3 regions of the Pseudonocardia sp. ICBG1142 genome follow, and region 2 is predicted to be linked to each of the others. Evidence: riboswitches for the same ligand, from Rfam matches in the RefSeq annotation. Region 2 holds a riboswitch; each other region holds the start of a gene.
What was found. Region 2 has a riboswitch for S-adenosylmethionine ahead of thrC (threonine synthase). Riboswitches for the same ligand answer to the same signal wherever they lie in the genome.
Positions count from the first base shown of each region.

Region 1: another riboswitch for S-adenosylmethionine. It lies ahead of KPL59_RS02840 (GNAT family N-acetyltransferase); the one in region 2 lies ahead of thrC (threonine synthase).
Region 3: another riboswitch for S-adenosylmethionine. It lies ahead of KPL59_RS37385 (putative leader peptide); the one in region 2 lies ahead of thrC (threonine synthase).

Region 1 covers NZ_JAHLJC010000004.1:76,362-85,879, forward strand. Annotated here, with positions in the region: gene KPL59_RS36675 (rhodanese-like domain-containing protein) at 66-1,883, opposite strand; gene KPL59_RS02815 (alpha/beta hydrolase) at 1,880-2,644, opposite strand; gene KPL59_RS35405 (hypothetical protein) at 2,769-2,900, opposite strand; gene KPL59_RS02820 (LysR substrate-binding domain-containing protein) at 2,997-3,872, shown strand; gene KPL59_RS02825 (ABC transporter substrate-binding protein) at 3,884-4,870, opposite strand; gene KPL59_RS02830 (amino acid ABC transporter ATP-binding protein) at 4,906-5,685, opposite strand; gene KPL59_RS02835 (amino acid ABC transporter permease) at 5,682-6,641, opposite strand; gene KPL59_RS02840 (GNAT family N-acetyltransferase) at 6,638-7,159, opposite strand; SAM riboswitch class I at 7,381-7,473, opposite strand; gene KPL59_RS02845 (ABC transporter ATP-binding protein) at 7,632-8,510, opposite strand; gene KPL59_RS02850 (glycine betaine ABC transporter substrate-binding protein) at 8,491-9,518, opposite strand, start outside.
Region 2 covers NZ_JAHLJC010000031.1:1,263,362-1,272,879, reverse strand. Annotated here, with positions in the region: gene KPL59_RS30170 (FGGY-family carbohydrate kinase) at 1-767, shown strand, start outside; gene KPL59_RS30165 (DegV family protein) at 777-1,631, shown strand; gene KPL59_RS37245 (helix-hairpin-helix domain-containing protein) at 1,866-3,149, shown strand; partial or broken gene KPL59_RS37875 (ComEC/Rec2 family competence protein) at 3,599-5,368, shown strand; gene thrC (threonine synthase) at 5,609-6,877, opposite strand; SAM riboswitch class I at 6,884-7,037, opposite strand; gene holA (DNA polymerase III subunit delta) at 7,178-8,146, shown strand; gene rpsT (30S ribosomal protein S20) at 8,261-8,524, opposite strand; gene cynS (cyanase) at 8,695-9,159, opposite strand; gene lepA (translation elongation factor 4) at 9,394-9,518, shown strand, end outside.
Region 3 covers NZ_JAHLJC010000004.1:32,746-42,263, forward strand. Annotated here, with positions in the region: gene KPL59_RS02625 (ABC transporter substrate-binding protein) at 1-1,311, opposite strand, end outside; gene KPL59_RS02630 (NtaA/DmoA family FMN-dependent monooxygenase) at 1,308-2,684, opposite strand; gene KPL59_RS02635 (LLM class flavin-dependent oxidoreductase) at 2,681-3,934, opposite strand; gene KPL59_RS37385 (putative leader peptide) at 4,052-4,150, opposite strand; SAM riboswitch class I at 4,156-4,250, opposite strand; gene KPL59_RS02640 (ABC transporter substrate-binding protein) at 4,834-5,928, shown strand; gene KPL59_RS02645 (ABC transporter ATP-binding protein) at 5,957-6,757, shown strand; gene KPL59_RS02650 (ABC transporter permease) at 6,768-7,643, shown strand; gene KPL59_RS02655 (ABC transporter permease) at 8,384-9,229, shown strand; gene KPL59_RS02660 (ABC transporter ATP-binding protein) at 9,226-9,518, shown strand, end outside.

The DNA.
Region 1 (9,518 bases), on a different contig from region 2:
ATCACGCGACGCGATCGATGACCGCGTGGTGCCCCGTCCGGGCGGCGTGCGGGCCTCGGCGCCGGTCACGGCTGCGCCCGGGTGGCGACCGGGCGCGCCGGGTCGTTCGACCACGCCGACCAGGACCCCGGGTACAGCGCGGCGCGCACACCGACCGCGGCGAGCGCGGCCACCTGGTGGGCGGCGGTCACCCCGGATCCGCAGTAGACACCGACCGGCCGGTCGAGCGCACCGAGCGCGGCGAAGCGGGCGCGCAGCGCGGCGGGGTCGCGGAAGCGGCCGTCGGGGGCGAGGTTGTCCCCGGTGGGAGCGCTCACCGCGCCGGGGACGTGCCCGGCGCGCGGGTCGACCGGCTCGGTCTCACCGCGGTAGCGCTCCCCGGCGCGGGCGTCGAGCAGCAGCCCGTCGCGGGCCAGCGCGGCGGCGGAGTCGGCGTCGAGGACCGGCAGCGCGCCGCCGGTGAGCACGACGTCGCCGGGCTCGGGGTCGGGCACGTCCCCGGACTCGACGGGCAGGCCCGCGGCGGTCCAGGCGGCCAGGCCGCCGTCGAGCAGCCGGACGTCGTCGTGCCCGGCCCAGCGCAGCAACCACCACGCGCGCCCGGCGGCGAGCCCGCCGGTGGCGTCGTACACCACGACCGGGCGGTCGGCGCGCACGCCCCAGCGCCGCGCCGCCGTCTGCAGGGCCGCGACGTCGGGCAGTGGGTGGCGGCCGTCGCGGGGGTCGTCGGAGTGCGCGGCGAGCTCGGTGTCCAGCGGCACGTACACCGCGCCGGGCAGGTGCCCGGCGCGGTGGTGCTCGCGCCCGTGCGGGTCGCCGAGGGCCCAGCGGACGTCGAGCAGCACCGGCGGGGTGTCCCCCGCCAGCTCGGCGGCCAGCGCACCCGCGTCGACGAGCACGGACACCGAGGGCAGGGTCGCGGCCAGGTCGGCGTCGTCGAGGTCGTGCGCCCCGGCCCCGTCGGCGACGGCGCGGCGCACCCGGTCCGCGACGGCGGCGTTGCGCGGCGCCGTGGTGCCGTGCAGACCGGCGAGCAGCACGATCTCGCCGTTGAGGAAGTCGGTCTCCGGGCTCACCCCGCGGCGCAGGCTCTGCCAGGTGGAACGCCCCGCGGCCGGTGCTCCGGGCACCGGCCGCACCATCAGTGAACCGAGGTCCACGGTGGACTCCGCACGGTGGTCGGCCGGGTCGACGCCCGCGGCCCGGTACACCTCGCGGGCCTCGGCGCGCAGCGCGGCCGCGGCCCGCTCACGCAGTCGCCCCGGCGGGTAGAGCGCGTCGAGGGCGTTGCCCAGCACCTGCGGGAGCTTGCCCGCCTTCCAGCGCGGCACGTCGTCGACGAGCTGGGTGGGGTGGCGGGCCGCGGTCAGGTCGGCGGCGATCTCCTCGGCGCGCGCGTCGCGGCCCGCCGGGTACCGGCCGAGCCAGACCAGCCCGGCCGCGGGTGCGCCCGGCGAGACGACCTCGCCGGGGGTGAGGTAGGTCGTCGGCGAGCGCACGACGGCGCCGTACACGGTCGTGAACCGGCGCAGTGCGGCCCACTCGGTGTCCATGCCGTTCTGCAGCACGACGACCGGGAGCGACGCGGCCGCGGTGCCGCCGGCGACTGGGCGTGCGGCCCAGTGGGCCAGCGCCGCGTCGGCGTCCTGGGCCTTCGTGGCCAGCAGGAGCACGTCGTCGGCGCGCAGGGTCACCTCGTCCTGCCCGGCGACGGGCACGCCGACCCGCTGCTCCCCCTCGGGACGCAGGTACCGCAGGCCGCCGCGGAGCGCGGCGAGCTGTGCACCGCGGGCGACGAGCACGACCTGGCGCCCGGCGAGGTGCAGCTCGGCGGCCAGCGTGGCGCCGACCGCCCCGGCGCCGACCACGACGTAACGCGTCACCGCGGCACCGCCGCGACCTCGACACGGGCCAGCGGGGACCCGACACGCAGCCGCTCCAGGAACAGCACCGCGGTGGCGGCGGCGATGCGGTGGGTCGCGTCGTTGAGGGCGTCGTGCACACCGCCGGCGACGCCGACCAGCTCCCCGTCCGGGAGGGCGGCGTAGAAGTCGCGGACGTCGGCGAGCGGGCTGACCGCGTCGGCGGCGCCGTGCAGGCCGAGGACCGGCACCCCGAACGCGGCCGGGCGGGCCCGGTCGACCCAGCCGTCGGGGAGCCGGCCGGTGAGCGCGCCGCGGCGGACGGTGTCGTCGGCGTCGAGGCGGCCGCGATGGGTCGGGCAGGACGTGCGCAGCGCGAGCTCGTCGGCCCAGTCCGGTGCGCCCGGGGTGGTGTGCAGCGGGAGCCCGGCCAGCACGAGGCCGTCGATGCCGGCGGCGCCGTCGGCGACCAGCCCGGCCGCGAACAGCGCGCCGGTGTCGGAGCCGACCAGCACCCGCGGCGGCGGACCGGCCTCACCCGGCTCCTCGGACGGGGTGCGGTCGAGCAGCGAGCGGATCTGGCCCAGGGTGCGGGCGGCGTCGACGGTGGGGTCGCTGACCGCCCAGACGCGGTAGCCGTCGGCGGCGATGCGCCTGCCGAACCGCTCGTAGACCGCGGCGTGCTCGCCGCGGCCCGGGACGACGACGACGGTGCCGCGGGGACGGATGCCCTCGGGCTCGGTCCAGGACGCGAGGACCGGGGTCGTGCCGACTGCAGTCATGGAGGACTCATCTCTTTCTCGGGTGACGTCGTCTCGGGTGACGCCGGAGGACACCGGCCCGGGGAGGGCCGGCGGAGGGCGACCGGGGCCGCGCGCTCCGGACGGGTCGCGACCGACCCGTGGTTCAGCGGGCCGGACAGGCCGCGGAGCAGACGGTGCCGTGGTCGACGACCCGGCGACGCGTGAACCCGCCGTCACGGCACGCGACCGCGGCCGGAACGTGCCGGCCGGGGGTCGCGGAGCGCGGGCGGGTCATGCCCACCATCACAGACGGCCGGGGCGCCCGGGTCCAACGACGAATGCGCATCACAACCGATCGCGATCCGCGATCATTGTCGGTAGCCTCGGTACCGTGCCCGCCGCCCTCGACATCACCGCGCTGCGGAGCATCGTCGCCGTCGCCGACCAGGGCGGGTTCCACCGCGCGGCGCAGTCCCTGACGTTGTCCCAGTCCGCGGTCAGCCAGCACGTCCGCCGCCTGGAGAAGGCCGTCGGACGCCCGCTGGTCCGCAAGGACGGCCGGGTCAGCCGGTTCACCGCCGAGGGCGAGGCGCTGCTCGGCGAGGCCCGTCGCATCCTGGCCGCCCACGACGACGCACTGCGCCGTCTCGGCGTCGGCGACACCCGCGAGTCCCTGGTGCTGGGCTCCACCGAGCACGCCGCGGACGAGCTGCTGCCCCGGGTCATGGAGCGGCTGCAGGAGGTGTTCCCCGGCACCGCGGTGCGCTTCCGACTCGACCGCTCCAGCCGGCTGAACGACGCCGTCGACCGCGGCACGCTCGATCTGGCGATGTACATCGGCGACGTGGTCGACGGCCCCGGCGTCGCCGCCGGGGCGATCCCGCTGACCTGGTACGCGGCGCCGGGCTGGCGTCGTCCCGCGGACGGTCCGGTGCCGCTGGTCGTGATCGACTCGCCGTGCACCATCCGGCGCCGCGCCCTGCAGACGCTGTCCGCCGCCGGGATGGCGGCGACCGTCGTCGGGGAGGCCGCCTACCTCGCCGGGGTGCTGAACGCGGTGCGCGGTGGTCTGGGGGTCGCGCTCGTCGCCGGGCTGGGCGACCCACCCGAGGGGCTGGAGGAGTGCACCGACCTGCCCGGGGCGCCGTCCGAGCCGCTGCACCTGCGGGTCCGGGCCGGGGCCGACCCCCGGCTGGTCGAGACGGCCAGCGCGGCGCTGGCCGCGGTGCTGCCGCCGGCCGGGGACCACCCGCCCCCGGCCGGCTGACCGCGCGTCGCTCAGGACGCCGCCCGGCGCGGCAGCCCGGGCGGGTTGATCCGGGAGTCCTGCAGCGCCTCGTTCTCCAGGTGCCACCGCGCCAGCACCTCGCCGTACTTGCCGCTCGCGATGAGCGCGTCGATCGCCTCGTGGATCGGGCCGACCAGCCCGTCGCCGCGGCGGGTCATGGCCGCGATGTCGGCCTGCACTCCCCCGCCGCCGCCGTTGAGCGAGCCGACCGCCTTCGTCGTGCCACCGGTGGCGACGTGGTAGGCGACGCCGGGGTTCGGGCCGAGGTAGGCGTCGAGGCGTCCGGAGTCCAGGGCGAGGTAGTAGTCACCGGTGTTCTGGTAGTACTGGATCGTCGCCGGTGCGACCCCCGCGGCCTCGTTCTGCCGGTTCCACTCGACCAGGATCTGCTCCTGGTTGGTGCCGGGTGAGACGCCGATGGTGAGCCCGGAGATGTCGGCGGGCTTCTCGATCCGCTCCACCCTCCCCGCGTTGCGGGCCTCGAAGGTGACGGTGTCGACGCGGTAGGTCGCGAAGTCGTACTTGTCCTTGCGCTCCTCGGTCACGGTGATGTTGGAGAACCCCGCGTCGTAGGTGGGGGACTCGACGCCGAGGAACAGGTTCTCCCACGACGTCGGCTGCAGGTCGAGCCGCAGCCCGAGCGTGTCCGCGACGAGCTGGGCCAGGTCCGGCTCGACGCCGATGACGGTGCGGTCGTCGTCGGCGCGGAAGGACAGCGGCGGGTTACCGCTGCCGGTGGTGGCCACGGTGAGCTTTCCCGACTCGCGGACCGCGGCGGGGACCGTCGCGGCGATGGCCTCGATGCGGTCCGCACGGACGCGGTTCTGCTCCGGGCTGGTGTTCACCGCCGTCCCGGGGTCCACCGGGGCGGCCTGGTCGGGATCGGCGCCGGAGCAGCCGACGGCGGCGACCAGGGGCAGGACGAGGGCGACGGCCGCGAGGCGCAGGTGGCGCAGCGGCCGGGGGATCCGGGACATCGATACTCCTGTGGGGAGGTCGGCGCAGACCGGGGTCAGCGCAGGACCGCGCCGAGGAAGGCGCGGGTACGGGGTTCACGCGGGGTGTCGAGCACCGCGGCGGGCGGGCCGGACTCGACGACGCGGCCCTCGTCGAGGAACACGACGGTGTCGGCGACCTCGCGGGCGAAGCCGATCTCGTGGGTGACCACGACCATCGTCGTGCCGTCCCGGGCGAGATCGGAGATGACCTCGAGGACCTCGCCGACGAGCTCCGGGTCGAGCGCGGAGGTCGGTTCGTCGAACAGCAGCAGCTGCGGGTGCAGGGCGAGCGCGCGGGCGATCGCGACGCGCTGCTGCTGACCGCCCGACAGCCGCCGCGGGTACTCGTCGGCCTTGTCGGCGAGCCCGACCCGGGCGAGCAGCTCACGGGCCTCGGCGTGGACGGTGGCACGGTCGCGGCGTTGCGCCGACAGCGGCGCCTCGACGACGTTCTCCAGCACCGTCAGGTGGGCGAACAGGTTGAAGCTCTGGAACACGAAGCCGATCCGGCTGCGCCGGCGCAGGATGCGCCGCTCCGGCAGCTCGTGCAACCGGTCGCCGACCCGCCGGTAGCCGATCAGCTCGCCGCCGACCCGGACCGTGCCGCGGTCGACCTTCTCCAGGTGGTTGATGGTGCGCAGCAGGGTGGACTTGCCCGACCCGGACGGCCCGATGACGACGGTGACCTCGCCGGGGGCGACGGTCAGGTCGACCCCGCGCAGCACCGGCAGCGGACCGAAGCTCTTGTGCACCCCGCGCAGCTCCACCATCGGGACAGTGCCGGCGGCGGTCATGCCGTGGCCCCCCGCCGGCGCCGTCCGGACACCGCGGCCCGCGCGCGTTGCAACGGGGTCGGTGGCAGCGTGCGCTGCGCGCCGCGGGCGTAGTACCGCTCGACGTAGAACTGGCCGACCGACAGCGCGCTGGTCAGCACCAGGTACCAGACGGCGGCGACAAGCAGCATCGGGATGACCCGTCCGGTCCGGGTGTAGATGACCTGCACCTGGTAGAAGAGCTCGGACAGCGCCATGATGTAGACCACCGAGGTGCCCTTGACCAGGCCGATCAGCTCGTTCGCCGCGGTCGGGACGATGATCCGCATCGCCTGCGGCAGCTGGATCCGCCGGAACCGGCGCCAGGCCGGGATGCCGAGCGCGGTGGCGGCCTCCAGCTGGCCGGCGTCGACGCCCAGGAACCCCGAGCGCACGACCTCGGCGGCGTAGGCGGCCTGGTGCAGGCCGAGCCCCAGCACCGCCGCGGTGACCGGGCTGACCAGCTCCATCGTGCCGAACTCGACGAACGACGGCCCGAACGGGATGCCGATCGAGAGCCGGTCGTAGAGCAGGGCGAGGTTGTACCAGAACAGCAGCTGCAGGATCAGCGGCACGGACCGGAAGATCCAGATGTAGGTCCAGCTGACCGAGCGCAGCAGCGGGTTGGGCGAGAGCCGCATCACCGCGAGCACCGTGCCGAGCACGAACCCGACGACGATGCCGAGCACCGTGAGCTGCAGCGTCAGCAGCACCGCGTTCACGATGGACGGGGCGAACAGGTAGCGGCCGACGGTCGGCCAGTCCCAGGCCGGGTTGGTGACCAGCGCGTTGACCGCCATCGCGGCCAGGACCGCCACCACCGCGGTCCCCGCCCACCGCCACGGGTGCCGGGCCGGGACGACCCGCAGGCCGGCGTCGTCGTCCCCGGTGGGCGGGACGGCGCCCGGGGCGGCCCGGGCCTCGGTGCGGCTGCTCACGCGAAGCCCCCGGTCAGGTACTTCTCGAACGGGTGCGGCCCGACCGTCTCCGGGTGCAGGGTCCGGTCGTAGAGCGGCGTGTAGCCCGCGGCGAGGTAGAGGTGGCGGGCCTCGGGCTGGCGCGGACCGGTCGTCAGGTAGATGCGCCGGTAGCCGCGGGCGGCGATCGTGTCCTCCAGCTCGGTGAGCACCCGGCGGGCCAGGCCGCGGCGGCGGTACGCCGAGCCGGTCCAGATCCGCTTGAGCTCGGCGGTGTCGGAGTCCCACCGGCGGAAGGCGCCCCCCGCGACGGGGGTACCGCCGTCGAGCAGCAGGACCACCCCGCCGGACGGTGGGGCGAACCGGCTCGCCTCGCGGAGGGTCTCGGCGTCGAGGTCGCCGAGGGTGTGGCCGTAGCGGACGCCGTACTCCTGGTCGAGCTCGACCAGCATCGGGCGGACGAGCGGGTCGGTGTAGGCGACCCAGCGGACCTCCGGACGGGCGGAGGTGGTGGGCGGAGCGGGGTGGAGCGCGGTCACGGTGGGGACCTCTCGGTGCGAGCGCTGCCCTCGGGCAGGCGGGGACCGGCCGCCCGCGGTGGCGGGCGGTCCGGTGCGGGGCACGGGTGGAGAGGTCAGCGACAGAGCGCGGCGCCGGTGCGGCACAGGTCGACGTGCCGGCGACGGACCCAGCGCAGCCGGATCCGGGCCCGCTGCCCGGCGTCGGGCCGGTGTCTCGCGGGGCGGTGGGGCATCGGGGTCTCCCATCGGACCCGGCGGTAGCACCCTGCCCGGAACGGGGCGGGTTGCTGCGGCGTCGACGAGCCGGGACTCTCGACCGCTCTGGATGGACCTCACCACTGCAGCCGACGCACCGATCCGGTGTCAAGCGCGGACCGGGAGATCGGTTGTGGCATCACCCAGTGGGACGGCACGGTGCCCGGGCGCAGTGGCGCACCCCGTCGGTGCGGGCGGATCGGCGGACGACCCGCCCGCGCCGCGGAGCGGGTGCTCAGGTCGCGGCGGCCTCCTTCACCGCCGCCCCGACCCGGGCCCGCAGCTCGGCGAACTCCGGCGAGCCGCGCAGCGCCTCGGCGTCCACACCGGAGCGCGGCAGGTCGATCCGCAGGTCCAGCGCGATCCGTCCGGGGCGGGCGGTGAGCACCACGACCCGGGAGCCGAGGAACACCGCCTCATCGGCGGAGTGGGTGACGAACACGCTGGTCCGGCCGGTCTCGTGGCTGACCCGGCGCACGTCGTCCTGCAGGCGTTCGCGGGTGAGCGCGTCGAGCGCACCGAAGGGCTCGTCGAGCAGCAGCAGGTCCCGGTCGGCGGCCAGCGCCCTGGCGATCGCGACCCGCTGCTGCTGGCCGCCGGAGATCTCCCAGATCCGCCGGTCCGCGACACCGGTGAGCCCGACCCGCTCCAGCAGCCCCTCGCGGGCCACGGGACGGTCGGACGGGTTCACCCCCGCGTACTTCAGGGCGAGGTCGACGTTGCCGCCGACGCTGCGCCACGGGAACAGCCGCGGCTGCTGGAACACCACGCCGGCGCCGACACCCGGCTCGGGTGCCCGGCCGGCGACGGTCAGCGTCCCGTCGGTGGGCCGCTCGAACCCGGCGACCAGCCGGAGCAGAGTCGACTTGCCGCAGCCCGAGGCCCCGACCAGCACCAGGAACTCGCCGCGCTCGACGGTCAGGTCGAGCGGTCCGAGCGCGTGGACCCGGTCCCGGCGGCCCGGGTAGGAGTGCCCGAGCCCGGACGCGGCGATCGCCGGCACTCCCTCCCCCGCCACGGCCCCGGTGTCGGGGTCCGTATCGGTGTCGGTGTCGGCGTCGGCGTCGGTGTCGGCGTCGGTGTCAGCGTCGGTGTCAGCCTGCGGCGAGGACATCCGGGAGACCCTTCGTGTAGATCGCCTTCTGGAAGGTCGCGAGGTCCGGCGCCGTGGGGATCTGCTTCTGCGCGGCGAGGAACTGGGCGGCGCTCTGCAGGTTCTGGGCGAGGTTGCCCGGGGCGCCGTCGGTGCCGAGCCACTCGGCGGAGGCCAGCTCCTGCGGGGACAGGAACACGCCCTGCTTCAGCTGGGACGCGGCGTTCTCGGGGGTCGTGCCGATCTCGGCGGCGACGGCCTGCGCGGCGGCCTGCGGGTCGTTGCGCACGGTCTCCAGGGCGCGGGCCTCGACCTTGCGCCAGGTGTCGACGACCTCGGGGTGCTGCTCGGCGAACGGGGTGGAGACCACCCCCAGGTCGAGGGTCGGCTTGCCGGCCGTGGCCAGCTCGCGGCTGGTGACCAGGGTCTTCCCGGTCTTGCGGAGCTCGTCGAGGGTCGGCAGCCAGGTGTAGACGGCGTCGACGTCGCCGCGCTCCCAGGCAGCCAGCGCGGCCTGCGGCTGCAGGTCGATCAGCTGCACGTCGGTGGGCTTCAGACCGGCGCGGTCCAGGGCGGCGAGCAGGCTGTAGTGCGAGGTGGACGCGAACGCGGTGGCGACCCGCTTGCCGCGCAACCCCGCGACGTCGGTGATCCCGGTGGCGTTGCGGGCGACGAGCGCCTCGTTGTCGCCGGCGACGTCGAGCACGAACGCGACCTGGTACGGGATGTTCAGCGGCGCGGAGAGCCCGCGGGCGACCGGGCTGGACCCGATCGCACCGAAGTCCAGCTCACCGGCGACGAACGCGGTGTTGATGTCCGCGCCGGAGTCGAACTTGGTCCACTGCACGTTCCAGTCGGGCAGGGCGTCCTCCAGCCAGCGGTTGTGCTTGGCGACCAGGTCGCCGCTGGGGAAGCTCTGGTAGGCGATGCGGATGGTCGGCTTGCCGGAGTCCTGCCCGGCAGGGCCGACGGCGCAGCCGGCGAGGACGCCGACGGCCAGCAGGCCCACGAGCAGTGCGGTCAGTCGGG
Region 2 (9,518 bases):
TCGGGACGATGGACGCCTGGGCGGCGCTGCTCGGCGGCGGGATCGCCGCCCCCGGCGACGCGATCGACATCGCGGGCACCTCGGAGGTCCTGGCCCTCGCCGCGACGCCCGGCGGCGGCGCCCCGGGGATCGTCACGTTCCCGCCGTGGCGCGGGCTGCACGTACACGCAGGACCCACCCAGGCCGGCGGCGACGCGCTGACCTGGGCGTCCGCGGTGCTGGGCGTCGCACCGGCCGAGCTGCTGGCCCGGGCCGCCGGCGCCGAACCGGGGCGGGTGCTGTTCCTGCCCCAGCTCGCCGGGGAACGGGCCCCGCTGTGGGACCCCGACCTGCGCGGGCACTGGCTCGGCGCGAGCTTCGCCACCGGGTCCGCCGAGTTGGGCCGCGCCGTGCTGGAGGGGGTCGCGCACGCCGCCCGGCACGTCCTGGGCCCGCTGGAATCGGCCGCCGGCCGCCGCCCCGAGACCATCGCCGCCTGTGGCGGTGGCGCGGCGAGCGACCTCTGGTGCCAGATCAAGGCCGACGTGCTGGACCGGCGGCTGCGCCGCACCGCCGAACGCGACGCCGGGGTGCTCGGCGCGGCGATGCTCGCCGCGCTCGCGACCGGCCGGGCCGCCTCGGTCGGTGAGCTCGCCGGACGGATGGTGCGGGTCGACCGCGAGTTCACCCCCGACCCGCGCACCCGTGGCCGCCTGGACGACGCGCACGGCCGCTACCTCGCCGCGCAGCGGGCACTGGCACCGCTGTTCCGCCCGCCGGGTGGATAGGGTCCGGCCGTGCCCCCCTCGCCGGTCGCCGTGGTCACCGACTCCACCGCACACCTGCCGCCCGGCGTCGCGGAACGACGCGGCATCCACGTCGTCCCGCTGGAGGTCCGGCTCGGTGAGCGCATTGCCCGCGACGGTGTCGACGTCTCCGCCGCCGAGCTGATCGCCGCGCTCGCCGACCGCACCCTGCTCGTGCAGACCTCGCGCCCGACCCCGGCCGCGTTCGCCGAGTACTTCACCGCCCTGCTCGACGACGGTGTCCCCGCCGTCGTGGCCGTGCACCTGTCCCGCGCGCTGTCCGGCACCTGGGACGCGGCCCGGCTCGCCGCGCAGGAGGTCGCCCCGGACCGGATCCGGGTCGTCGACTCCGGTGCCATCGCGATGGGTCTCGGCTTCGCCGTGCTCGCCGCCGCCGACGCCGCCGGAGCCGGCGCCACCGCCGACGACGTCGAGGCCGTGGCCGGTGCCGTCGCTGCACGGGCACGGGTCCTGTTCGCGGTGCAGGACCTGGAGCGGCTGCGTCGCGGCGGCCGGATCGGCGCCGCGTCCGCGCTGATGGGCACGGCCCTGTCGGTCAAGCCGATCCTGCACCTGCGCGACGGTCGGATCGCGCCGCTGGAGAAGGTGCGGACGACCTCGCGCGCGACCGAACGGCTCGTCGCGCTCGCCGTCGCCGAGGCGGGTCCGGGCGCACACCTCGCCGTGCACCACCTCGGCGCCGAGGACCGGGCCGAGGACATCGCCGACCGGCTGCGCGAACAGCTGCCCGACGCCGCCGAGGTGCACGTCTCCGAGGTCGGCGCGGTGATCGGGGCGCACGCGGGAGCCGGTCTGGTGGGGGTCGTGGTGGTGCCCGCGGTCTGACCGCCGGGCGATGGTCTCTCGGGTCCTCGCGCGAGGCCGGCGGATGCTCCGGGTGACGCCGACATGCCCGGCTCTCGCCCCGGGCCGACAGGCCCCGCCGGTGTGTAGCACGGACCGCCGACGATCCGGCCGCGTCGTGGCCGACGGCAGCGCATCGGTCCCCAATCGATCGATCCGTCCACAGGCCCGGCATCGGCCGGTCGGAACGGGGGTGGCGCACCTAGCGTCGGGTGCGTGACCAGGACCGACGCCTCCCTCGACCCGGCCCGGCGGCTCGCCGGGATCGGGACGCGCGGGCGGGTGGACGCGGTCGCGGACCGGCTCGATCCCCCGACCGTCCCGTTGCCCGCGCTGCCAGTGGCTCCCGGCGCGTCCGGACCACGTCCCGGATCACCGCCCGCCCACGGACCGGGCGCCGTCGGGCCGCCCCCGCCGCGCGCCCACCGCGCTGCCGGGCCGCCCGTGGCGGCGCCGTCCGCGTCCCGGCCCGGCACCTGGCCCGGTGCGACGCCCCTCCGGTACGACCCCGCCACCCTGCACGGCGCGACACCGGGCCGGCCCGATTCCGCCGCCCCGCACGGGCCGGCACCGGTGTGGTCCGCCGATCCCTCCGCCACGCACCGCGGAGCGACCGGCCCCGTCGCGCCGGAGGAGCCGGCACCGGTGTGGACCGCCGACCCCGATGCCGGCCACCCCCTGGCCCTGCTGGCCCGGGACGACCCCGCACCGTCCGAGGAGCTCGCCGACGACGTCCCGCACGGCGGGCGGCCGTCGTGGCTGCGCCGCCGAGCCCAGCGGTGGCTGCCGCCGTCGTTGGCGGGGGCGCGGGTGGACCCGGGCCGCCCCGGTGCGCTCGCGCTGGTGGCGGTGGTGCTCGCCGGGGCACTCGTCGCGGGGGTGGGTGTGTGGCTCGACCGTCCCACCGTGCAGCCCGTCGGCGGCCTGCCCGAGGTGACGGCGGTGCCCGGCGGGGCGGCGACGGGGGAGACGGACCGGTCCGCGGGCCCCGGCGGGCCGGCGCCCGTCGCGGCGGCACCGGTCACCGCGGGGCCGCTCGTCGTGAGCGTCGTCGGGCGGGTCGCCCGGCCCGGTCTCGTCCGGGTCCCCGACGGCGCACGCGTCGCCGACGCCCTGGACGCCGCGGGCGGCGCGCTGCCCGAGGTCGACCTCGGCGCGCTCAACCTGGCCCGCCGGCTCGGCGACGGGGAACAGATCGCGGTCGGCGTCCCACCGGCGCCCGACGCCGCGCCGGTGCTGCCCGCCCCGGGCTCCGAGCCGGCGTCGGGCACCGAACCGGGCGCGGCCGCCGCACCCGCCGCACCCGGCGGGAAGATCGACCTGAACACCGCCACCCTCTCGGACCTCGACGCCCTGCCCGGCGTCGGCCCGGTCACCGCGAAGAAGATCATCGACTGGCGCAGCGCCAACGGGCGCTTCAGCCGGGTCGAGCAGCTGCGCGAGATCGACGGCATCGGCGAGCGCCGTTTCGCCCAGCTCCAGGAACTGGTGCGGGTGTGACCCGCGCCGGAGCCCGCCTGCCCGAACCGGTGCCCGGGGAGCGCGACGACGAGCGTGCGGAGCAGCAGGAACGTCCCGCCCCACCCGACCTGCGCCTCGTCCCGGCCGCGCTCGCCACCTGGGCCGCCGTCCTCGCCGGGCTGCTCGGCGGCACCGCGGGCGGGATCACCGCCGCCGTCCTCGCGGCGCTCGCCCTGACGGTCACGCTGCTCCGTGCCCGGACCAGTGCCCGCGCCGCGGCGCCGTCCTCGATCGTGCTCGCCGCGGCCGGGTGCGCGCTCGTCGCGGCCGTCCTGGGCACCGTCCACGCGGCCGCGCTGGCGTCGCACCCGCTGCGCGGGCCCGCCGACCGCGGCGCCGCCGCCGAGGTCCGCGTCCGGCTCACCGACGACCCCCGGATCCTGCGCAGCACCACCGGCGGTGGAGACGAGTCCGGCGCCGCCCGGGCGATGGCGCTGGTCCCCACCGAGCTCGTCACGGCCACCGTCGGCGGCGGTCGGGCGACCACCGGCGGGAAGCTCCTGCTCCTGGCCCCGGCAGCGGAGTGGACCGGGCTGCTCCCCGGCCAGGAGGTCTCTGCCGCCGGGCTGCTCATGCCCGCACAGCGTCCCGACCTCACGGTCGCCGTGCTGAAGGTCCGCGGCGCACCGCAGGACGTGACCGCGCCGCCGTGGTGGCAGACCGGGGCCGGGGCCCTGCGCGACGGCCTGCGCGACGCGGCGGTCTCCGCACTGCCCGAGGCACCGGCGGGGCTGCTGCCCGGGCTCGCGATCGGGGACACCCGCGCCCAGCTCGCCGAGACCGAGCAGGACTTCCGGACCGCGGGGCTCGCGCACCTCACGGCCGTCTCCGGCGCCAACGTCGCGATCGTGACCGGGGCGGTGTTGCTCCTGCTGCGCCTGTTCCGGACCGACCCGCGGATCGCGGCCGCAGTGGCGATGCTCGCCCTGGTCGGGTTCGTCGTGCTGGCCCGGCCGTCGCCGTCGGTGCTGCGTGCGGCGGTGATGGGCGGGGTCGTGCTCATCGCGTTCGCCGCCGGCCGGGCGCGGTCCGCGGTGCCCGCGCTGGCGGTGGCCGTGCTCGGCCTGCTGCTGGCCGTCCCCGCCCTGGCCGTCGACGCGGGTTTCGTGCTGTCCGTCGTCGCCACCGGTGCGCTGGTGCTGCTCGGGCCGGGGTGGACGGCGGCGCTGCGACGGCGCGGGCTGCCGTCCGGGCCGGCCGAGGCGTTGGTCGTCCCGGTCGCCGCGGCGCTGGCCACCGCGCCGGTGATCGCCGGGCTCAACGGGGGAGTCGGGCTGGTCACCGTGGTGGCGAACCTGCTCGCGGCGCCCGCGGTCGCCCCCGCGACGGTGCTGGGCGTGCTCGGTGCGGTGCTGTCCGCGGTGAGCCCGGCCGCTGCGTGGTGCTGCGCCTGGCTGGCGGGGCCGTTCGTGTGGTGGCTGGTCGTGGTCGGGGACCGGGCCGCCGCGGTGCCCGGCGCCACCGTGCCGTGGCCCGCGGGCGCGGGTGGCGCGCTGCTGCTCACCGGGGTGCTCGTCGTGCTGCTGGCGATGGGCCGGGTGCCGCGGCTGCGGGCGCTGTTGCTGGCGCTGCTGGTCGGGCTCCTCGTCGTCCTCGTCCCGACCCGGTTCGCCCCGCCCGGCTGGCCGCCCACCGGGTGGCGGATGGTGGCCTGCGACGTGGGTCAGGGCGACGCGCTCGTCCTCGCCACCGGCACCCCGGGGCACGCCGTCCTGGTCGACACCGGGCCGACCGACGACGCCGTCGACACCTGCCTGGACCGGCTCGGGGTCCGGGTCCTGGAGCTCGTGGTGATCACCCACTTCCACGCCGACCACGACGGCGGCCTCGCCGGCGCGCTGCGCGGTCGGGCCGCGGGCGGGATCGCCGTCGGGCCGGTGCGGGAACCGGCGTCGGGGCTGCGCGAGATCACCCGGCACGCCGAGCGGGCCGGGGCTCCCGTGGTGGGGCTCGTGCGCGGGATGGAGCTGGGGTGGCCGGAGCTGCGCCTGCAGGTCCTCGGCCCGGTCCACCCGCCCCTGACGGTCGACGGCGACGACGGGACGGCGGTGAACGACATCTCGCTGCTGCTGCGCGCCACCACCCCGGCCGCGACGATCCTGCTGACCGGCGACGCCGAACTGGCCGCCCAGGACGATCTGCTCCACTCCGGGGCCGACCTGCGGGCCGACGTCCTGAAGATGCCCCACCACGGGTCCCGCAAGGTGGTCCCGGACCTGATCACCGCCGCCGCGCCGCGTGCGGCGGTGATCAGCGTCGGCAACGGCAACAGCTACCGGCACCCCAACCCGGAGCTGGTGGACCGGCTGGCCGGGGCGGGCATCGTGGTCGCACGCACCGACCGGTCCGGTGACCTGGCCCTGACCGGCGACGACCCGGCCGGGCTGACGGTGGTCGCGCGTGGCGACCCCCGTCCGGCTCCCGGCCGGCGGGGCCGGTCAGCCCCGGTTCGCCAGCGCCTCGCGGACCGCGGAGGACGTCGACGGCACGGTCGCCGTCGGGCCGACCTCGCCGGAGACGGCGTCGAGGGTCTTGAGCCCGTCACCGGTGATCATCAGGACGGTCTCGGCGTCGGGGTCGAGCGCCCCGGCCTCAAGCAGCTTCTTGGTGGTCGCGATGGTGACCCCGCCCGCGGTCTCGGCGAACACGCCCTCGGTACGGGCCAGGAGCCGGATGCCGGCGACGACCTCCTCGTCGGACACGTGCCCGACCGAGCCGCCGGTGCGGCGCACCGAGTCGAGGACGTACGGACCGTCGGCCGGGTTGCCGATCGCCAGCGAGCGCGCGATGGTGTCCGGCTTCTGCGGCTGGATCACGTCGTGACCGGCCTCGAAGGCCCGCGCGACCGGCGAGCAGCCGGTGGCCTGGGCGCCGAACACGGTGTAGGGGGTGGGCTCGACCAGACCCAGGGTGCCGAGCTCGGTGAACCCCTTGTCGATCTTGGTGAGCTGGGAGCCGGATGCGACCGGGACGACCACCTGCTGCGGGAGCCGCCAGCCGAGCTGCTCGGCGACCTCGTAGCCCAGGGTCTTCGAGCCCTCGGCGTAGTACGGGCGGACGTTGACGTTCACGAACGCCCAGTCCTCGTGCTCGGCGGCCAGCTCGGTGGCGAGCCGGTTGACATCGTCGTAGTTGCCGTCGACGGCGAGCAGGGTGCCGCCGCGAACGGCGGTGGTGACGATCTTCGCCTGCTCCAGCGAGGACGGGACCAGCACGACCGAGTCCCAGCCGGCACGGGCGGCCGCGGCGGCCACGGCGTTGGCGAGGTTGCCCGTGGAGGGGCAGCACAGCACCGAGAAGCCGAGCTCACGGGCGGCGGCGAGCGCGACGGCGACGACGCGGTCCTTGAACGAGTGCGTCGGGTTGCCCGTGTCGTCCTTGATCCAGATCTTGCGGACGCCGAGGGCGCGGGCCAGGTTGTCGGCCTCGATCAGCCGGGTCAGGCCGGGCTCGGTGTTCGCGTGCTGCTCGACGGTCGAGGGGACCGGCAGCAGGTCCTTGTAGCGCCAGATCGACTTCGGGCCGGCCTCGATGGAGGCGCGGGTGACCGTCGGGAAGTCGTAGGCCACCTCGAGGGGGCCGAAACAGCGCGGACACGCGAACTCCGCGGCGAGCGGGGTCTCGTGGCGGCACTCGCGGCACGCGAGCGCGCGCGCGGAGCCCAGGTCGTAGGCAGAGGTGGTTTCGGGCGCAGCAGTGAGAGTCACGAGATCTCCTCATCTGTCCCGCCGGAGGTGGCGGGCCGGAATTGGCACCGTGTTCGTCGACGTCCTCGCCGCGCGGAACGCGCAGGTCTGGGCGGATCGTCGTGCGACGCCGGTTGCCGGGGCTTCAACGGGCCGTTCCCTCTGCCCCTCTGGATGAGCCATATGCGGTTGTGGTGCTCCGGACGCCGAGCGCCGGAATCGACGACGACGGTACGCGAACCGGGCACCGCACCGCCAGACGAGGTCGTCGTGCCGGGACGCGGCTCACCCGTTGTCGGGGGTGTGGGCCACCATGGGGGTGTGAGCAGCACGAGCGAACCGGGCCCGCTGCAGCTGGTCGTCGGGGACGAGGAGTTCCTGGCCGAGCGGGCGGTGTCCGACCTGGTCCGGCGCGCCCGGCAGCGCGATCCGGAGACCGAGCTGCGCCGCTTCCGCACCTCCGAGGTGGCACCCGGCGAGCTCGCCGGGCACCTCAGCCCCTCGCTCTTCGCGGAGGGCAGGGTGATCGTGCTCACCCATGGCCAGGATGCGAACAAGGACATGACCGCCGCCCTCGCCGACTACGTGAAGGACCCGGCCGACGGGATCGTGCTGGTGGTCCAACACGCCGGGGGGGCGAAGGGCAAGGCGGTCCTGGACCTGATGCGCAAGGCCGGGGCGCACACCGTCACCTGCAACCGCATCACCCGCGCCGACGAGCGGTCGGACTTCGTGCGCGACGAGGTGCGCCGCCACGGCGGCACCATCACCCCCGGTGCGCTCGCGGTACTGGTCGAGGCGGTCGGGTCGGACCTGCGGGAGCTGGCGGCCGCGGCCGGACAGCTCGTCGCGGACACCGGCGGTGCCGTGGACGAGGCCGGGGTGCGGCGCTACCACCGCGGCCGGGCCGAGTCCTCCGGCTTCGCGGTGGCCGACGCGGCGGTCGCGGGGGACCGGCGGGCGGCGATGGAGGCGCTGCGGTGGGCGCTGGTGCTCGGTGTCCCGCACGTCCTGATCGCCGACGCGCTCGCGGACTCGGTGCGCACCCTGGCCAAGGTCGGCTCGGCCGGGCGGGGCGACCCGAACCGGCTGGCCAGTGAGCTGGGCATGCCTCCGTGGAAGATCCGCAAGGCGCAGCAGACGGTCCGGCAGTGGCGTCCGGAGCAGCTCGCCGTCGCCATCGCGGCGACCGCCCGGGTGAACGCCGACGTCAAGGGGGCCGCCGCGGACGCGGGGTACGCGTTGGAGCGGGCCGTGCTGGCGGTCGTGTCCGCCCGCACCCCGCGCTGAGCCCCGCGCCCGCAGCACGCGCACGGGCTCCGGCCCGGGGGCACGACAGGTCCGGAAACACGACGACGGCGCCGCCCCGATGGGGCGGCGCCGTCGTGGGGGAACTGGGGTGGCTCAGGCCTGGACGTCGTTGAGACGCTTGGCCAGGGCCGACTTGCGGTTCGCCGCCTGGTTCTTGTGGATGACGCCCTTGCCGGCCGCCTTGTCGAGGGCCTTGGCCGCCTTGCGCTGCAGCTCCACGACGTTGTCGGCGCCGGAGTCGGCGGCCTCGCGGAAGTGGCGGATCGCGGTCTTGACCGACGACTTCACCGACTTGTTGCGCTGCCGGCGCTTCTCGTTGGTCTTGACACGCTTGATCTGCGACTTGATGTTGGCCACGTCTGCCTCTGGTCTTCCTGCCTGCTGGTCGGCTGGTCTTGTGTACGTCCGGGTCCGCTCCGGCGGCACCGAACAGCATCACTGGAGAGAGGGTCCAGGCCGTTTCGGGCGAGCACGCCGAGCGCTCGACGCACAAGGTTACCAGCGGCGTCCTCGCCCCCTGTTCCGGGTCACCAGACGCGGTAGGGCAGGAACTTCCCGTTCAGCGTGATCACGGCCCGGTCGCCCTTCGGGTCGGCGACGCGCTGCAGGTCCAGCTCGAAGTCGATCGCGGACACGATGCCGTCGCCGAACTCCTCGCGGACCAGCTCGGAGATCGTCGTGCCGTACACCTGCACCATCTCCGAGAGGCGGTAGACCAGCGGGTCGGTGAGGTCCACCGCGGCCGCGCCGCGCTCCGGCGGGAGGGTGAGGGCGTCGACGACGTCGTCGTCCAGGTCCAGCAGGGAGCCTGCGGCCTCGGCCTGCTCGCGGGTCAGCGTCTGCTGCCCGAGCAGGGCCGAGGTGGACCACTCCAGCGAGCGGCCCAGTGCCTCGGCGATCTTGTCCCAGGTCAGGCCCAGCTTCTTCTTCCGGGCGAGCACGACACGCGCCGCGCTCAGCCGGTCGAGCGGGGGGACGGGGGTGACCGACACGGTGACTCCTCCGGGTTGGGGACTCGGCTCCTGGCCGTTCGATCGTGCGCGATCGGCCGCGTCGGGGCAACGCGGGGACGCCCGGCGTGAACAGCGTGTGACGACCTGCGGTGCCACCACGGCGGCCGCCCGGCCCGACATGGGACGATGGGTCCCAGTGCCCCGAGCCCCGAGTGCCCTGAGCACCCGAAGTGCCCGAAGCCCCACGCATGAGCGAAAGCCGAGTACAGCCGAGTGACGACTTACGCCGACCGCACGTTCACCCCGCCGGAGCGCATCCGGAACTTCTGCATCATCGCCCACATCGACCACGGGAAGTCGACCCTGGCCGACCGGATGCTGCAGGTCACGGGGGTACT
Region 3 (9,518 bases), on a different contig from region 2:
GTCACCGCCGTCGAGGACGGCCTGGGTCTCGGCGATCTGGACCTCGCGCAGCGCCACGTCGATCCCGATCCGGCGCAGCTGCTGCTGGATCAGCTCCAGCGCGGGCTTGGTCGTGCCGATGTTCTGCGCGAAGGTCAGCGGCACGGTCAGCCGCTGCCCGCCCTTGGCACGGATGCCGTCCGGACCGGGCACCCAGCCGGCGCGGTCGAGGGCGGCGGTCGCGGCGGCCGGGTCGTAGCCGACGAGCGCGGACTGGTCGGCGTAGGACGGCGTCGTCGACGACAGCGGGCTCGTCGCCGCGCGGGTCTGGCTCGGGTACACCGCGGCGACGACCTCGTTGCGGTCGATGCCCCGGCTCACCGCCTCCCGGACGGCGGCGTCGGCACCCAGCGGCGTGCCCTGGTTGAACGTGATCCCGAACGGCAGGCCGGGGTTCGGCCGGGCCGGGAGCTGCACGCCCGCCGCGGTGAGCGGGGCCTCGTCCTGCTGGCCGACGCTGGCGATCGCGTCGACCTCGCCGGACTGCACGCTGCCCGCCCGCACCCCGGACTCGGGGACGACGCGGAACTCGGCCCGGTCGAGCCAGGCCTCGCCGGGGTGGGTGAACAGCTGCGAGCCCCAGTCGTAGCCGGCCCGCTTGGCGAGCACGGTGACGTCGTTCTTGGCGTAGCGCTCGAGGGTGAACGGCCCGGAGCCGACGACGCCCGCGCAGCGCTCGTCGTCGGAGCGGGCGGCGCTGGCCGGGGAGAGCAGGCCGAGGCTGTGGGTGGAGGTGCCCTGCAGGAACTGCACGTTGGGCCGGGAGAACCGGACGGTGAACTCGGTCGGGCTCGCGACGTCGGTGCCGACGTACCCGGCCAGGTAGCCCTTGGGCAGGCTGCCGCGGGCGCCGAGCGAGCCGACCCGGTCGAAGTTGGCCTTGACCGCGGCCGCGTCGACCGGGGCGCCGTCGGAGAAGGTCGCGCCCTGGCGCAGCGTGAAGGTCCAGGCGGTGGCGTCGGCGTTCGACGACCAGCGGGTCGCCAGCCACGGCACGATCGCCCCGGTGGACGGGTCCTGGTCGGTGAGCGAGTCGACGATCTGGCGCAGCGAGTAGATCGAGTAGTTGCTCTGCACCTGCTGCGGGTCGGCGCAGCCCTGGTCCGAGGACACCGCGAACACCAGGGTGCCGCCAGGACGGGGCGGCCCGACATCGTCACCGGCGCCACCGGCGCCCGATCCGCAGGCCGTGAGGACCAGCGCGGTGGCGGCGAGCAGCACCGCGCAGCGGCCGGCGGTCACGCCCCGCCCGGACCCGAACCGGCGGCTCACGCCGTCACAGCCGGGGTGTGGCGCTCGCCGAACCGCGACGGGTGCGCGAGACCGAGGTTCTCCCGCAGCGTCGCGCCCGGGGTGTAGTCGGTCCGGAACACCCCGCGCTCCTGCAGGATCGGCACCACCCGGTCGACGATCTCGTCGAGGCCGGTCGGGCTGACGTGGGAGCCGAGGATGAACCCGTCGGAGGCGTCGTTCTGGACGTAGCGGTCGATCTCGTCGGCCACGTGCTCGGGGGTCCCGACGAACACGGCGCGGTCGAACACGTGCTTGACCGTCTCGCGCAGCGAGTACCCGTGGGCGTCGGCGAGCTCGCGCCAGGCGGCGACCGTGGCGTGCGCGTCCTGGGTCAGCGGGGCCCGGCCCTCGATCCACTTCGGGGCCTCGGGGGTGGGCTCGACGTCGGGCAGCGGCCCGTCCGGGTCGTAGCCGGACAGGTCGCGGTTCCAGACCATCTCGGCCAGCACGATCGAGGTCCACGGGTCGACCTGCTGGTCGTGGATGTACTCGTGACGCTCGCGGGCCTCGGCGTCGGTGTCGCCGAGCACGACGCCGGCGCTGGGCAGGATCCGCACCTCGTCGGGGTCGCGGCCGGCCTTGCGGACCCGGGCCTTGACGTCGTCGTAGAAGGCGCGGGCCTCGTCGAACTTCTGGTACCGGGAGAAGATCGCGTCGGCGGACGCGGCGGCGAAGTCGCGACCGGCCGGGGACTCGCCGGCCTGCAGCACGACGGGGTGGCCCTGCGGGCTGCGCGGGGTGGTGAAGCGCCCGGCGATGTCGAACTGGTTGCCCGAGACCGCGAAGTCGCCGACGTGGCCGTCGCGCAGGAAGGTGCCCGACGCGGGGTCGGCGACGACGGCGTCGGAACCCCAGGAGTCCCAGAGCGCCCGGACCGCGGCGAGGGTCTCCCCGGCACGCTCGTAGCGCTGGTGGTGGCCGAGGTAGGCGCCGCGGCGGAAGTTCTCGCCGGTGGGGGCGTCGGAGCTGGTGACGACGTTCCACGCCGCGCGCCCGCCGGAGAGGATGTCCAGCGTCGCGAACCTGCGGGCCAGCTCGTAGGGCTCGTTGAAGGTGGAGTTGATCGTCCCGGCCAGACCGATGTGCTCGGTGACCGCGGCCAGCGCGGCGAGCACGGTGAAGGTGTCCGGGCGTCCGACGACGTCCTGGTCGAAGATCTCCCCGCCGCGGGTGCGCAGCCGCAGGCCCTCGGCGAGGAAGAGCAGGTCGAGGCGCCCGCGCTCGGCGGTGCGCGCCCAGTGCTCGAACGACTCCCAGGCGATGTGGCTGCCCGAGGCCGGGTCGCTCCAGACGGTGTCGTGGTTGACGCCCGGGAAGTAGGCGCCGAGCACGATCTGCTTCCTGTTGCTCATGCGGTGGCTCCGGAGAAGGTCGGGACGACGGCGGACCCGGCCCCGGCGGCGTAGCGGCTGGCGGGCCTGGGCAGCCCGAAGCGCTCGCGCAGGGTGGTCTCGCCGTAGGCGGTGCGGAACGCGCCGCGGGACTGCAGCTCGGGGACCAGGCCGTCGACGACGGCGTCGAGGTCGGTCGGCAGGACGGCCGGGCGCAGCCGGTAACCGTCGAGCCCGGCGCGGCGCCAGGACAGCAGGGTGTCGGCGAGCCCGGCGGGGGTGGTGGCGAGGATCGGGGCGTCGGAGGAGAGCGGGTCGAGTGCGTCGAGCCGGGCGAGCCGTTCGCGGGCGACGCGCTGGGTGTCGGCGAGCACCACGACCACGTCGCCGAGGATGCGCAGCGGCGGCGCGGTGCGGCCCGCCGCGGCCTCGGCGGAGCGGACCTGGGCGACGATGCGGGCGGCGTCGTCGGCGTCGTGCGGGGTGGTGGCCACGACGTCGCCGACCCGGGCGGCGAGCAACGCCGGCTCGTAGCCGTGGGCCAGCGACAGGACCAGCGGCTGGCCCTGCGGCGGACGCGGCACGATCGAGGGGCCGGCGACGCCGAAGTGCTCCCCGGCGAAGTCGACCCGGTGCAGCTTGTCGCGGTCGACGAAGCGCCCGGTGAGCGCGTCGCGGATCTCGGCGTCGTCCTCCCAGGAGTCCCACAGCCGGCGGACGACCTCGACGACGTCGGCGGCCTCCCCGAACAGCTCGGCGACCAGCGCGCGGCCGGCCGGGGTGTCGAGGTCGGCGCGGCGCAGCCCGGGGACGGTGCGGCGCCCGAAGTGGGCGGCCTCGTCGGCGCGGACCGAGGTCTGCACCCGCCAGCCGGCACGGCCGTGGCTGTCGTGGTCGAGGGTGGCCAGCGCGGACGCGACGTGGAACGGCTCGGTGTGGGTGGTGGTGACAGTCGGGACCAGCCCGATCCGCGACGTCAGCGGGGCGAGGAAGGCGGCGACCAGCGAGGCGTCGAGGCGTCCCTGGACCCGGTCGGTGCGGCGCTGTGCCCCGTGGAGGTGGTCCCCGGACTGCAGGCCGAACCCGTCCTCGATCGTGAGCAGGTCGAACAGCCCGCGCTCGGCGGTGCGGGCGAGGTCGGCCCAGTAGCGCGCGGTGAACAGCTCGCCGGGCCGGGTCCCGGGCTCGCGCCAGGCGGCGGGGTGCCAGCCGGCGCCGTCGAGCGCGACGGCCAGGTGCAGCGGCCGGCCTGAGGTGTCCGTTGTGGACATGAGGGCATCGCTTCCTCGTCGCACGGGGTGCGACGGAACGGGTGGGACGTCACGGGGGCGGACGCCACCGCCGACGGGGCGCCGACGGGGCGAGGCGCAGCGCGGGACGGGGCGGTGTCAGGCCCGACAGGTCGCGCCGGCCACCCGCATCAGGTCGACGTGGCGCCGGTACCGAGGGTGGTGCGCGCCGCGCACCTGCTCCGCGATCGACCGCATGATCTCCTCCATCGAACCCGGCTGGAGCACCCGCACCCGCTGATGCGGGGGGTTGCTGCGGCGTCGTCGAGCCGGGTCTCTCGGCCGCTCCGGATGGTGTGCACCCCGACTGTAGGGAGCCCGTGCCCGATGGTGTCAACCCGCGGAGCCGGCCCAGTGATCCCCGCCGCACCGAAGCTCCCGACCGGCGGAATCGGGATGCCTAACCGGCTCGACCTGTCCGGACAAGCCGGTCGCTTTCCTGGGGGGGTGGACACCAGGTTGTCCGGAGAGGTGACCACGACGCACCCTGGTCGGGTGACGACGAGCCGACGGAGGCCCTCGCGCCCCCACCGGTTCGCAGGGGGTGCGACCGAGCCCTCCCCCCACCAGCCGGCCCGAGCCGCACGGCGTGCGGTGCCGGTGCGTCCGACCGGCCTCGAGCCGTTCTGGCCGAGCCGGCGCGCCCCCGCCTACAGCGAGCTCTGTCGCTGACCGAGCCGTACCGGTCCCCGCTCTTCCGCGGACGGTAACGCCACACGTCCGGCGTCCGACGCATCCGCCGGAACCGGGATCGCCCGCCGGACACCGGTCCGGCCCGCCACCCGTCCTGCATCCCGGCACGCCGTCCCGGCCGGCCGGACCCGGCGCGCCGCGGTCGTCCCGACCGCCCACCGCCCACCACGGAAGGACCCCGTCCCGCGATGTCCCCGCACGTCCTGCGCCCCGGCTCCCGGGTGCGCACCGCCGCCGTCCTGCTCGCGCTGCTGACCGCGCTCGGACTCATGGCCGGCTGCTCCCGCGCCGCCGAGAGCACCACCGCCGCAGGTGCCACCTCCCCCGCCGCCGAGGTCCGCGTCGGCTACTTCCCGAACATCACCCACGCCCCCGCGCTGGTCGGGGTGAAGCAGGGCCTGTTCGCCAAGGAGCTGGGCAGCACGAAGCTCACCACCCAGACCTTCAACGCCGGCCCGGACCAGGTCAACGCCTTGCTCGGCGGCTCGATCGACGTCGCGTTCATCGGCTCCGGCCCGGCGATCAACGCCTTCACCAAGTCGAACGGCGAGGCGGTGCGTCTGGTCGCCGGCTCCACCTCGGCCGGGGCCCAGCTGGTGACCAGCCCGGACATCACCTCGCCCGAGCAGCTCAAGGGCAAGATCATCGCGACGCCGCAGCTGGGCAACACCCAGGACATCGCCTTCAAGACCTGGCTCGAGGAGAACAACCTCCCGATCGGGGACGGCCCGGACGCGGTGACCGTCCAGAACATCGACAACCCACAGACCCTCGACCTGTTCAAGCAGGGCAAGCTCGCCGGCGGGTGGCTGCCCGAGCCGTGGAGCTCGCGCCTGGTCGACGCCGGCGCGAAGGTGCTGGTCGACGAGAAGTCCCTGTGGCCGGACGGGAAGTTCCCGACCACCGTCGTCATCGCCCGGACCGAGTTCCTGCAGCAGCACCCCCAGACCGTCGAGGCGATCCTGCGCGGCGAGCAGGCCGCCATCTCCTTCATCCGCAGCGACCCGGCGCAGGCCAAGACCGTGTCCAACGCCGCGATCGGCGAGATCACCGGCAAGCCCCTGGCCGCGAACATCCTCGACCGCGCCTTCACCGAGCTGTCCTTCGACACCGACCCGCTCGCCTCGACCTTCCCGCAGCTGGCGAAGGACTCCGTCACCGCCGGCATCGCGCAGAGCGAGGCGAACCTGACCGGTTTCCTCGACCCGACCGCGATCGACGCGGTCCGCACCAGCTCCGGGGAGGCCGCCGTGGACCCGGCCGGTCTCGCCGCCGCGAACTGACCATCCCGACCGACGAGGGGAACCACCGATGACCGTCGACCTCACCACCCGGCGCCCCCCGGCCCGCGACACGGCCGTGGAGCTGTCGGGGGTCGCCAAGACCTTCGGCACCGGCCCCGGGGCGGTGACCGCGCTCAACGGGATCGACCTGCGGGTCGGCGACGGCGAGTTCGTCTGCGTGCTCGGTGCCTCCGGCTGCGGCAAGTCGACGCTGCTCAACCTGCTCGCCGGGCTCGACGAGCCGACCGCGGGCGAGGTCGCGGTGGGGTCCGCCCGACCGTCGTTCATGTTCCAGGAGGCCGCGCTCATGCCGTGGCTGACCGCGCTGCGCAACGTCGAGCTGCCGCTCAAGCTCGCCGGGCACGGCCGGGCGGCCCGGCGTGAGCGGGCCGAGGAGCTGCTCACCCTGGTCCGCCTGGAGGGCGTGGGCGGGAAGCGGCCGCACGAGCTGTCCGGTGGCATGCGCCAGCGCGTGTCGCTGGCCCGGGCGCTCGCCGCCGCGACCGGACTCGGCGACGAGCCCGGCACCGGCGGGCTGCTGCTGATGGACGAGCCGTTCGCCGCACTCGACGCGATCACCCGAGACGTGCTGCAGGGCGAGCTCCTGCGGGTCTGGCGGGCCACCGGCACGACGATCGTGTTCGTCACCCACGACGTGCGCGAGGCGGTCCGGCTGGCCGAGCGGGTCGTGCTGCTGTCCTCGCGTCCCGGCACCGTGGTCCGCGAATGGTCGGTGCCCGCCGACGGACACGACGCCGAGGCCCAGGCCGAGCTGCACGACGACATCACCGGACGACTGCGGCAGGTGATCACCAGCCATGCCGCGTGAGGACTCCTCGATGACGGTCGTCGACAACGACCGGGACTCCGCCGCCGCGGTAGCCGGGCTCGACGCCCTCGACACCCCGGTCGAGCGCACCACCCCGTGGTGGCAGCGGTTCCTGCGGACCTGGCTGCCACCGCTGGTCGCGCTCGTCCTGATCGTCCTGGTCTGGCAGATCGTCTGGGCCTCGGCGGTCACGCCGGAGTACAAGCTGCCCGCACCGGGGGCGGTGGCCGACGCGTTCGGCGCGACGGTCGCCAGCGGCGAGATCTGGTCGATCCTGTGGACCTCGATCAGCCGGGCCGCGCTCGGCTTCCTGCTCGCCCTGGTGATCGCCACCCCGCTCGGCGTCCTGGTCGCCAAGGTGCCGGTGATCCGGTCAGCGATCGGCCCGCTGCTCACCGGCCTGCAGTCGCTGCCGTCGGTGGCCTGGGTGCCGGCCGCGGTGCTGTGGTTCGGGCTGACCAACGCCACGATCTTCTTCGTCGTGCTGCTCGGCTCGGTGCCCTCAATCGCCAACGGCCTGGTGGCGGGGATCGACCAGGTGCCGCCGATCCTGCCGCGGGCCGGCCAGGTGCTGGGCGCCACGGGCTACCAGATGGCCCGCTACGTGCTGCTCCCCGCGGCGCTGCCCGGCTACCTCGCCGGCTGCAAGCAGGGCTGGGCGTTCTCCTGGCGCTCGCTGATGGCCGCGGAGATCATCGCCGCCGGCCCGGCGCTGGGGGTCGGGCTCGGCGCCTACCTGAAGAACGGCGCCGACGTGAACGACATCGCCCAGGTGTTCGCCGCGATCCTGCTGATCCTCATCGTCGGCATCGGGGTGGAGCTGCTGGTCTTCCGCCCTCTGGAGCGACGGGTGCTGCGGGCCCGGGGGCTCGCCCTCACCGTCTGACCCGCCGGCACCCGAGCGGGCCGTCCGTACGCACCCCGTACGGACGGCCCGCTCGTGCCGTGCGCTGCCGGGTGTCCGGACGGGCGATCAGAACCGTTCCCACCAGCCGAAACGCCGTGACCCCAATCCCAACTCCAGGGGTTGGGTTTCGGACGCGGGCCGGTTACCGTCACCGTATGTCCGTTCCGGTTCCGCTGACCACGCGCGCGCACATCGACCTCGCGCGCGTCGCGTCGGCGCTCTGTCGGTCCTGACACCGGTCCCGCCGCGCCGCGCCGCCGACCGCACCGCCCGGCCGACCGCGGCACCCGACGGCGACCGCGACCGCACCACCGGCGAACCACGACCGCGGTGCCGGCCCGGCGCCCGGCCCACCGGGACGGTTCCCGCCGGAGTCCACCTCGTTCCGGGGTGGTGCGGCGGTTCCCCACAGTGCCGACGCACCGGACCCACCGAGGCGCCGGACCGCCCGGCAGCACTGATCCCACCGGCCGACGCGAGGGCACCGACCCCACCGTGCCGCCCTGCGCGTCGAGCCACGGCGTGCCGGCACCGCCGGCGCCCCACCCGCACCCGACCCGCCCGGCGACGGCCCACCCGCACCACACCGCCACGTCCGTCCGGCACCGACCTCCGCACCAGACCTCCGCGTCCGGCATCCGCATCCGGCATCCGCACCGCCCGAGCCGCACCGGCGACCCGGGCCGGTCGGGCATGCCCTCCGAGCCCCAGGAGCCCCCATGACGACCACCTCCGAACGGGAGCGCACCAGCTCCCCACCCGAGGTCGAGACCCTCCGCACCCGCCACACCCGAGGCCCGGACCGGGTGCCCCGCTGGGTGGTCAAGACCGCCTCCCCGGTCGTGCTCATCGTGCTGTGGCAGGTGCTGTCGCGCACGGGGGTCCTCCCCCGCGACGTCCTCGCCTCGCCCGCGACCGTCGCGGTCACCGCCGCCGAGATGTGGGCCGACGGCGCGCTGCAGAGTGCGGTGGCCGTGTCGAGCGTGCGGGTGCTGTCCGGCATCGCGATCGGCCTCGTCGCCGCCGTGCTGCTCGCCACCCTGTCCGGGCTGTTCCGCCGCGGCGAGGACGTGATCGACGCGCCCGTGCAGATGCTGCGGACGGTGCCCGTCATCGGGCTCATCCCGCTGCTGATCATCTGGTTCGGCATCGGCGAGGAACCCAAGATCGCGCTCATCGCGCTCGCCGTGACCTTCCCGCTCTACATGAACCTGTTCGGCGGGATCCGCAACGTCGACGCGACCCTCGTCGAGGCCGCCCGCACCCTGGGGCTCGGCTGGTTCGGCCAGGTCCGCCACGTGATCCTGCCCTCGGCGATGCCCCAGTTCCTGGTCGGTCTGCGCTACGCGCTGGGCACCGCGTGGCTCGCCCTGGTCTTCGGCGAGACGATCAACGCCACCTCCGGGATCGGCTACGAGATGAACACCGCCCGGGAGTTCTTCCAGACCGACGTGATCGTCGTCTGCCTCGCGCTCTACGCGGTGCTCGGACTGGTCGGCGACCTCGTCGTGCGCACCCTGGAGAGGGGGCTGCTGTCGTGGCGACCGGCGTTCAGCGGACGGTGAGCACCACCGCGCGACCCGTGTCGGTCCGTGGCCTCGGCCGGCACTTCGGTGACCGGGCCGTCCTGACCGACCTCGACCTGGACATCGAGCCCGGACAGTTCGTGGCGCTGCTCGGGGCCTCGGGCTGCGGCAAGTCCACCCTGCTGCGGATCCTGGCCGACCTCGACAACGACGTCAGCGGCGAGGTCACCGTCGCCCGCCGACGGGCCGTCGGGTTCCAGGCGCCGCGTCTGCTGCCGTGGAAGAAGGTGTGGCGCAACGTCGTGCTCGGCCTGCCCGGGCGCCCCGA